4 regions of the Bradyrhizobium sp. USDA 4486 genome follow, and region 3 is predicted to be linked to each of the others. Evidence: predicted binding sites of a transcription regulator. Region 3 holds the regulator's gene; each other region holds the start of a gene.
What was found. The regulator LexA, encoded in region 3, represses DNA repair genes until DNA is damaged. The targets are predictions, from matches to a motif close to TGTTCNNNNTGTGTTCNG.

Region 1 (2,202 bases), 1.7 Mb from region 3:
AACGGCAGCGCCTTGTGCCGTGGCACGTGCAGGCGAGCGAGATCGGAAAGGCGGATGGTGGTGGTGCGGCGCGTTGCGATGATGCGTTCGACCGCCTTGGTGCCGAAGCCCGGCACGCGCAGCAGCTCCTCGCGGCTGGCGCGGTTGACGTCGAGCGGAAAGCGGTCGCGGTGGCGCAGCGCCCAGGCGAGCTTCGGATCGATGTCGAGCGGCAGCATCGCACTGTCGTCGACGATCTCGCCGACGTCGAAGCCGTAGAACCGCATCAGCCAGTCGGCCTGGTAGAGCCGGTGCTCGCGCAGCAGCGGCGGCTGTATCAGAGGCAAAGCGCGGCTGGCGTCCGGAATCGGGCTGAATGCGGAGTAATAGACACGCCGCAGCCGGTAGGAGCCGTAGAGATTGGCGCTGGTGTGAAGAATGGTGTGGTCGTTCGCGCTGTCGGCGCCGACGATCATCTGCGTGCTTTGTCCGGCCGGTGCGAAGCGCTGCGGCTTCGCCCTGGTCTTCGCGTTACGGCCTTCCTCGGCTTCGTCCAGCTTCAGCCGCAGCCGGCCCATGGTGCGGCGGATCGCGCGAACGTTCTTCTCCGGCGCGAATTGCTGCAGGCTGGTCTCCTGCGGCATCTCGATGTTGATGGAGAGGCGGTCGGCATATTTGCCGGCCTCCGCGATCAGCGCGTCGTCGGCCTCCGGAATGGTCTTGAGATGAATGTAGCCGCGGAAGTGATGCTCCTCGCGCAGTTTTCGCGCGACACTGACCACTTGCTCCATCGTGTAGTCGGGGCTGCGGATGATGCCGGAGGAGAGGAACAGGCCCTCGATGTAATTGCGCCGGTAGAAGTCGAGCGTGAGCTTGACGACCTCGTCGATGGTGAAGCGGGCGCGCGGCACGTTCGAGGAGGCGCGGTTGACGCAATAGAGGCAATCGTAATTGCAGGCGTTGGTCAGCAGCACCTTGAGCAGGGAGATGCAGCGTCCATCAGGCGCGTAGGAATGGCAGATACCCATGCCTGGCGCGGTCGAGCCCATGCCCCTGCCGTCGCTGGAATCCCGCTTCTCGGTGCCGCTGGAGGCGCAGGAGGCGTCGTACTTGGCGGCATCCGCGAGAATTTCCAGTTTGCGTTGTACGTCCATGCCTGAATCTCTTTGATTCCACTCATGAATCTTTGGCGCGCCAATTTGATTGACTCTTCAAGCGCCGTTAGCTTTATATTAGAACATATCATGAACAAATGAGCCAGCCGCTGGTTCTTCTTTTGCAGGCCACGGCAATCACCTCTGAAGGAGCGGCGAGCATGAGCAGCGCACGCATCAGCGCGCTTGCGACCTTGCGCGGCCAGATCGAGCGCATCGAGACGGCGGAGGTCATGCATCAGTATGACCGCGTCGCGCTCGGCCATGGCGAGGCCGACGCCGCGCTGAAGGGCGGGCTCGCGCGCGCGGCGATCCACGAGGTGTTTTGCGAGGGGCGGCAGGGGACAACTGCGACGGGTTTTGTCATGGGCCTCGCAGGGCGCGTCTCGGCGCAGCGGCCGCTGCTGTGGGTGCGGCAGGATTTTTCGGAAGTTGAAACCGGTGCGCTGTCGATGAGCGGGATTGCCGAGCTCGGGCTCGATCCGCGCCGCGTCGTGATGGCGCGCGCCGCCGATGTCGAGAGCGCGCTGCGCATCTCGGCCGACGCGCTCGCCTGCGATGCGCTCGGCGCGGTCGTGCTCGAGCTCTGGGGCGATGTCAGACAGTTCGATCTCGTCGCGAGCCGCAAGCTGACCCTCGCCGCGCAATCTTCAGGCGTCACCGGGCTGATGCTGCGGATGGCGGCGCAGCCGCTGCCTTCGACCGCGGAGACGCGATGGATGCTGCGTGCGGCGCATTCGCCGCCGGGGGCAATGTGGAGTGCCTGGGGCGCGCCGCGCTTCGATGCCGAGCTCTTGCGCAATCGTCATGGCCCGTGCGGCCGGTGGATCATGGAATGGAATTGTGATGAGTGCCAGTTCAGTGAACCGTCGACGTATCCTCAGCCTGTGGCTGCCGCGCCTGCCCATCGACCGGATCCAGCGGTTTTTGCAGGTGAGCAGCGGCGCGCAGGATGAACCGAGCATCGTCGTCATCAAGGAGAACAATGCGCTGGTGATCCATGCGCTCGACGAGGCTGCCGAGCGTCTCGGCCTGTACATCGGCCAGCCGCTGGCCAATGCGCGGGCGA
Region 2 (2,202 bases), 4.9 Mb from region 3:
TCTTCGGCGTCAGCACGGGCACGCCGAGCTTTCGCGCGGCTTCCTCGACCGGGGTCGGCTGCAGTTGCAAGCCGCGCCGCCCGCCCGGCTTCGGCGCGCGGGTGTAGACCGCCGCGATCTCGTGGCCGTGCGCGACCAGCTCGAGCAGCGTCGGCACGGAGAAATCGGGCGTGCCCATGAAGATGAGGCGGAGGGGCATGGGGAAACCTGCGAACGACGCAAATCCAGTGACGGGTCGTTCCGGGGCGGCTCGAAGAGCCGAACCCGGAATCTCGAGGTTCCGGGTTCGATGCTGCGCATCGCCCCGGAACGACGCAGAGCCCTACTCGCCCGCGCGCTTGGCGGCTTTCTCGAACTTCTTCATCACGCGGTCGCGCTTGAGCTTCGACAGATAGTCGACGAACAGCACGCCGTTGAGATGGTCGATCTCGTGCTGGATGCAGGTGGCGTAGAGGCCTTCGGCATCCTCCTCGTGCACCTTGCCGTCGAGATCGGTGAAGCGCACGCGCACCTTCGCGGGGCGCTCGACCTCCTCGTAATATTCGGGGATCGACAGGCAGCCTTCTTCGTAGGTGGACAGCTCCTCGGAGGACGCGATGATCTCGGGGTTGATGAACACGCGCGGTTCCGGCTTGGTCTCGCCGTCCTGGTTGGGCTTGGCGAGGTCCATGGTGATCAGCCGCAGCGGCTGCGCGACCTGGATCGCCGCAAGCCCGATCCCGGGAGCGTCGTACATGGTCTCGAACATGTCGTCGGCAAGCTTGCGGATCTCCGGCGTGACCTTCTCGATCGGCTTGGAGACCAGTCGCAGCTGCTTGTCCGGCAGGATGATGATTTCTCGTAGGGCCATGTCGGCGATTTAAGCCGCGCGCCGGATGCGGTCAATGCGGCCAGGAACCCGGCTCACGCTCCACTCACGATAAAACTTCAGGTTTCGTTAACCATAAAATTTAGGGAGTTCTTTACCAAATACGTTCCCTCTTCGTTCGCGCCTCAATGCGAATCGGCTAGAAGGGCTGGCATGAACGAGATCATTTTCTTGGCTGGCGACTGGCCGGTGCGCACCATCGATGCGCTGATCGGCTTCGGCGCGCTGGTCCTCATCCTGCTGGTTGTGATTGCGGTCGTGATCGCGCGCTCGGGACGGCGCGGCGCGGAACTCGCCACGGCCCAGGCGATCCGGGCCGACGAGCTCGAGGAGCGCCTGGCCCAGGTGCTGCGCGCCCAGGCCGAGGCCTCCGGCCGGGTCGACGCCATGACCCAGGCGCTGGCCGGCCGCCAGGCCGAGATGGCCCGGGCGGTCAATGAGCGGCTGGATTCGGTGACCCACCGCGTCGGCCAGTCCATGGAACACTCGACCCGCAACACCATGGAGAGCCTGCGGGCGCTGCACGAGCGGCTCGGCATCATCGACAACGCGCACAAGAACCTCACCGACCTCACCACGCAGGTGACCACCTTGCGCGACGTGCTCGCCAACAAGCAGTCGCGCGGCGCCTTCGGCCAGGCGCGCATGGAGGCGATCGTCCAGGACGGTCTGCCGAAAGGGTCTTACGAGTTCCAGTTCACGCTTTCGACCGGCAAGCGCCCGGACTGCGTCGTGTTCCTGCCCGACCAGCGCCCGCTCTGCATCGACGCCAAATTCCCGCTGGAGGCGATGACGGCGCTGCACGATGCCCGCACCGACGAGGAGAAGCGCCTCGCCACGCAGCGGCTGCGCGGCGACGTGATGAAGCATGTCAGCGACATCGCGGAGAAATATCTCGTCGCCGGCGAGACCCAGGAGATGGCGCTGATGTTCGTGCCGTCGGAATCGGTCTACGCCGAGATCCATGACGGTTTCGACGACGTGATCCAGAAGGCCTATCGCGCCCGCGTGGTGCTGGTGTCGCCCTCGCTCCTGATGCTCGCGATCCAGGTGATGCAGCAGATCATGAAGGACGCACGCATGCGCGATGCCGCCGACCTGATCCAAACCGAGGTGATCAAGCTCGGCGACGATCTCGGCCGCCTGCGCGAGCGCGTGCTGAAGCTGCAGAAGCATTTCGCCGACGCCAACGAGGACGTCCGCCAGATCCTGATCTCCGCCGACAAGATCGAGAAGCGGGCGGGGCGAATCGAAGAGCTCGATTTCAGCAAGACCGACGCGCCGGAAGGCCCGCGGCTGGTGGCGACGGGCGCGGGCGAGCTGTTTCCGCGGAA
Region 3 (2,202 bases):
CGCGTCGAGGTGCCGCGGAAAGTTGTCGTCACGATCGTCTCGCCGACTTCGGCAGGGCGCGATGCGACGGCATGCAGGCTGTAGTCACACATCGTGGGTGCTCCTCATGCGGAGATAGCAACCCGCGCCTCTGTCTTACGAGGCGCAGGCCTCTATCAGAGTGGAAGCATCATAGCGTCTGCGCGGTTATAGGCAAATCTGCGGCTCGCCACCGCAGCATGCGATCACATTATCTTTCCCGAAGGCGCTAGGAACAAACCCTGCTTTCGCGCATTCGGTGGGCGCGTGTCAGCGGCCGGCGGGCGCCGACCAGCCGGAATATGGCCAGACCGATTGTGATGGCTGCGTGAGCGCATTGCGCGCGTTTCGGACTTGCTCGCTCGCTACCGTTTCCTTGGCGGTGTCCTTGCGGACATGGCGATGCGATGGTGCAGCAACGGCTTGCGACGTTGATCCCGCAATCAGCGCTGCGGCCACCGTGCTCAGGATGATCTTGCGCATGACGTCTCCTCGAACCTTCAAAAGCCATCCCGAAGCGGTCTGCTTGGTGCGGCGTGCCGAGGATGTAGCGTCGGAGCAGGGGCCGGATAATCTGAGCGAAACCAGAAAGACTATCCAGCGGGAGCGGACAATCATCCGCTCCGATCTCTGATGGCGATGCCGACCGGAGCGCGCGGACAGCGCGCTCAGGACTTGCGGTATCAGTACTTCCGATAAAGCCCGATCAGCTTGCCCTGAATCTTGACCCGGTTCGGCGGCAGGATGCGCACCTCATAGGCCGCATTGGCGGGCTCGAGCGCGATCGAGGCGCCACGACGGCGGAAGCGCTTCAAGGTCGCTTCCTCGTCGTCGATCAGCGCCACCACGATGTCGCCGGTGTCGGCGGTCTCGTTGCGCTGGATCAGCGCCATGTCGCCGTCGAGGATGCCGGCTTCCACCATGGAATCGCCGCGCACCTCGAGCGCGTAATGCTCGCCCGAGCCGAGCATGTCGGGCGGGACGCTGATCGTATGGCTGCGAGTCTGCAACGCCTCGATCGGCGTGCCGGCCGCAATGCGGCCCATCACCGGCACGGCGACGGGGCGCTCGCCCTCGTCGGCGGGCGGGCTGGACGTCGTCCTCACCTTGCCGAGATTGCCTTCGATGACGCTCGGCGTGAAGCCGCGGCGGTTGCCGGCCGCGGCCTGCAGCTCGGGCAGCTTGATGACTTCGATGGCGCGGGCGCGATTGGGCAGGCGGCGGATGAAGCCGCGCTCCTCGAGTGCGGTGATCAGGCGATGGATGCCCGACTTCGAGCGCAGATCGAGCGCGTCCTTCATCTCGTCGAAGGAGGGCGGCACGCCGCTTTCCTTCAATCGCTCGCTGATGAACCGCAGGAGCTCGTATTGTTTGCGCGTTAACATCTCGACCAAAATCCCCCGGTTGATGTCGTTCGATTCCGAGACGCTGAATTCAGCGATAAGCCGCTACATGCTCGAAACAAATCATGAACGGACACTATATGTTCGATACATGTTCCGCAACTGCTTAATTTACCGTGAACGCGACAAAGTTCGCGCCACGCGTGTAGCCGGCGCGTTCAGACCGGCAGGCGCAGCACCTCGCAAGGCGTGCCCGCTTCGGCCTTCGGCGCGAACGGCGCGCGCACCAGAAGTGCCTGTGCCGCAGCGAGATTCGCAAGCAGTGAGGAATCCTGGTGATTGACGGGAACGGCGATCAGCGTGCCGTCGTCGCGCGTCTCCAGCCGTGCGCGCAGATAATCCTCACGCTGGTCGTTGGCGCCGACGTCGCGGCCGAGCACCGCCCGTTCGCGGCGATGGTGAATCACGGAACGGCCCGACAGCGCGCGAATCAGCGGCACCATGAACAGGAAGGCACACACATAGGATGACACGGGATTGCCGGGCAGCCCGATCACGCGCATTGCCGCCAGGCGTCCATGCATCATCGGCTTGCCGGGCCGCATCGCGATCTTCCAGAATGTGATCGCGATCCCCTCGGCCGTCAGTGCCTGCTGGACCAGATCGTGGTCGCCGACCGAGGCGCCGCCGGTGGTGATCAGGATGTCGGCGCCGCTCTCGCGGGCGCGGCGGATGCCCGCCGTGGTGGCGTCCAGGGTATCGGCGGCAACACCGAGATCGACGGTATCGGCCCCCTCGCTGCGCGCGAGCGCGTGAAGGGCGTAGCCATTGGAATAGACGA
Region 4 (2,202 bases), 790 kb from region 3:
TGGTATGGAGGCCCGGTGTTGGTCCACCGGGCGAGACGAAATTAGGAGAGTCGGCTTACAGGCGCCTGACGGCTGTCCTGAAAGCGGCGCGCCAGGAGGTCGCAGACTGGCCCCGCACCGGTCCCAATTTGGCCATCCGATCGCACAACTGGAGCCACACCGGCGGGCGAGATTCCGTTCCATCGGCGAGGCCATGGGGGAAACGTGGCGCGCCGAGAACGGGGTGGCATCATGGATAACGTAGAGCGGTCATTTGCCGCCGCGACGGCGGCTGGCTTCGTGGTGCTGGTCATCGGCGTCGCGCTGCTGATGCTGCTGTAGGGCGGCGTCAGGCGCAGCCGCAAGCGGGCCCGAGCCATCGGATCCGCACAATGGCGGCTTTCAAGAACCGAAAACAACCCCATGCACAGTAGGACGCGGGGAGATGTCGCTGCGGAATCAACGGCTCGATTTAGGTATTTAAGTACCTATAACGCCGCTTTGTCCCGAGCCATTCCTGGTCGAATGCGGGACAGGCACGGGAGCGGCGCCGGTAGAAACCGGGTCAGCTTCCGAAACGGTCTTGGCGAAAAGGTCCTGGCGAAAAAGGTCCCGGCGAAACCAGCTCCTGCCGCGGCCTAATGAACCTTGATGGGAAGGCGCAGCTCGGCGGCGCGCTCTTCGCGGTCCTTCCTACGGAACTCGTTTTCCCTGCGCTCGAACTTCGCCATCTCCTCGAGCGCCGCCTCGAGGAGGTGATTGCGCCTCGTCGCATCGTGGTGCGTGTTTTCCGTCATGGAGATCCCCGCTGTGGCGGCCCCGCTACCCGACAAAGCCGGTGGCCCCAGAAAGTTCGGTGCCGCAGCATTGCGGATTTATGACGGCGCCGCGGCTGCGTCTTTGCTGTGGATCAGCTTCAATCGAACAGAGGCACGGCCAACAAAAACGCCGCCCGCTTAAATTGAGCGCGGGCGGCGGCTTTCCAGCCCCGGGTCGGAACGAGCAATTCCCCGGTGATGAATAGTCTGCACGATCTGTGCCAAGGTTTTGTGTCACGTGGCGGGACACCCGCTGAGGCGGATCAGGCGGCTTGCACACGGCGACAATCAACTTGGGACACCGGGGGTCAAATACGGACAGTACTCGACCTGTGGTGCTGTCCCCGACCTGTGAAAAGAACATATTGCGAACATAGAACAGATGGTGTACATTGCTTTTATCGCCGAGCGCCTCGCCAATCGTTTGTCCCACACGCGAATCCTCGCCATAAGGAGCACGACCCAATGTCCGCCACTGCCCTGCGTATCGTCGAAGGATCTTCCATGGACAAGAGTAAAGCCCTGGCCGCCGCGCTCTCCCAGATCGAGCGCCAGTTCGGCAAGGGATCGGTGATGAAGCTCGGCAAGAGCGACCGGTCGATGGACATCGAGGCGGTGTCCTCCGGCTCGCTCGGGCTCGATATCGCGCTCGGCATCGGCGGCCTGCCAAAGGGGCGCATCGTCGAGATCTACGGGCCGGAATCCTCGGGAAAAACCACGCTGGCGCTGCACACGGTGGCGGAAGCGCAGAAGAAGGGCGGCATCTGTGCCTTCATCGACGCCGAGCATGCGCTCGACCCGGTCTATGCCCGCAAGCTGGGCGTCAATATCGACGAGCTTCTGATCTCGCAGCCCGACACCGGCGAGCAGGCGCTGGAAATCTGCGACACGCTGGTGCGCTCGGGTGCGGTGGACGTGCTGGTGGTCGATTCGGTTGCGGCCCTGGTGCCGAAGGCCGAGCTCGAGGGCGAGATGGGCGATGCGCTGCCGGGCCTGCAGGCGCGTCTGATGAGCCAGGCGCTGCGCAAGCTGACGGCCTCCATCAACAAGTCCAATACCATGGTGATCTTCATCAACCAGATCCGCATGAAGATCGGTGTGATGTACGGCTCGCCCGAGACCACGACCGGCGGCAACGCGCTGAAGTTCTACGCCTCCGTTCGTCTCGACATCCGCCGCATCGGCGCGATCAAGGAGCGCGACGAAGTGGTCGGCAACACCACGCGCGTGAAGGTGGTCAAGAACAAGCTGGCGCCGCCCTTCAAGCAGGTCGAGTTCGACATCATGTACGGCGAGGGCGTCTCCAAGATGGGCGAGATCCTCGATCTCGGCGTCAAGGCCGGCATCGTCGAGAAGTCCGGCGCATGGTTCTCCTATGACAGCCAGCGCCTCGGCCAGGGCCGCG

Region 1: the regulator LexA is predicted to act here: its motif matches at 1,213-1,230, upstream of ACVWY3_RS17980 (ImuA family protein).
Region 2: the regulator LexA is predicted to act here: its motif matches at 973-990, upstream of ACVWY3_RS32660 (DNA recombination protein RmuC).
Region 4: the regulator LexA is predicted to act here: its motif matches at 1,154-1,171, upstream of recA (recombinase RecA).

Annotation. Positions count from the first base shown of each region.
Region 1 covers NZ_JBSRZV010000001.1:3,655,920-3,658,121, reverse strand. The annotation lists gene ACVWY3_RS17985 (putative DNA modification/repair radical SAM protein) at 1-1,133, opposite strand, end outside; gene ACVWY3_RS17980 (ImuA family protein) at 1,295-2,089, shown strand; gene ACVWY3_RS17975 (Y-family DNA polymerase) at 1,980-2,202, shown strand, end outside.
Region 2 covers NZ_JBSRZV010000001.1:6,920,857-6,923,058, reverse strand. The annotation lists gene fmt (methionyl-tRNA formyltransferase) at 1-199, opposite strand, end outside; gene def (peptide deformylase) at 323-850, opposite strand; gene ACVWY3_RS32660 (DNA recombination protein RmuC) at 1,022-2,202, shown strand, end outside.
Region 3 covers NZ_JBSRZV010000001.1:2,003,824-2,006,025, forward strand. The annotation lists gene ACVWY3_RS09815 (hypothetical protein) at 1-92, opposite strand, end outside; gene ACVWY3_RS09820 (hypothetical protein) at 289-501, opposite strand; gene lexA (transcriptional repressor LexA) at 702-1,403, opposite strand; gene ACVWY3_RS09830 (molybdopterin molybdotransferase MoeA) at 1,580-2,202, opposite strand, start outside.
Region 4 covers NZ_JBSRZV010000001.1:1,210,509-1,212,710, forward strand. The annotation lists gene ACVWY3_RS05845 (hypothetical protein) at 618-776, opposite strand; gene recA (recombinase RecA) at 1,263-2,202, shown strand, end outside.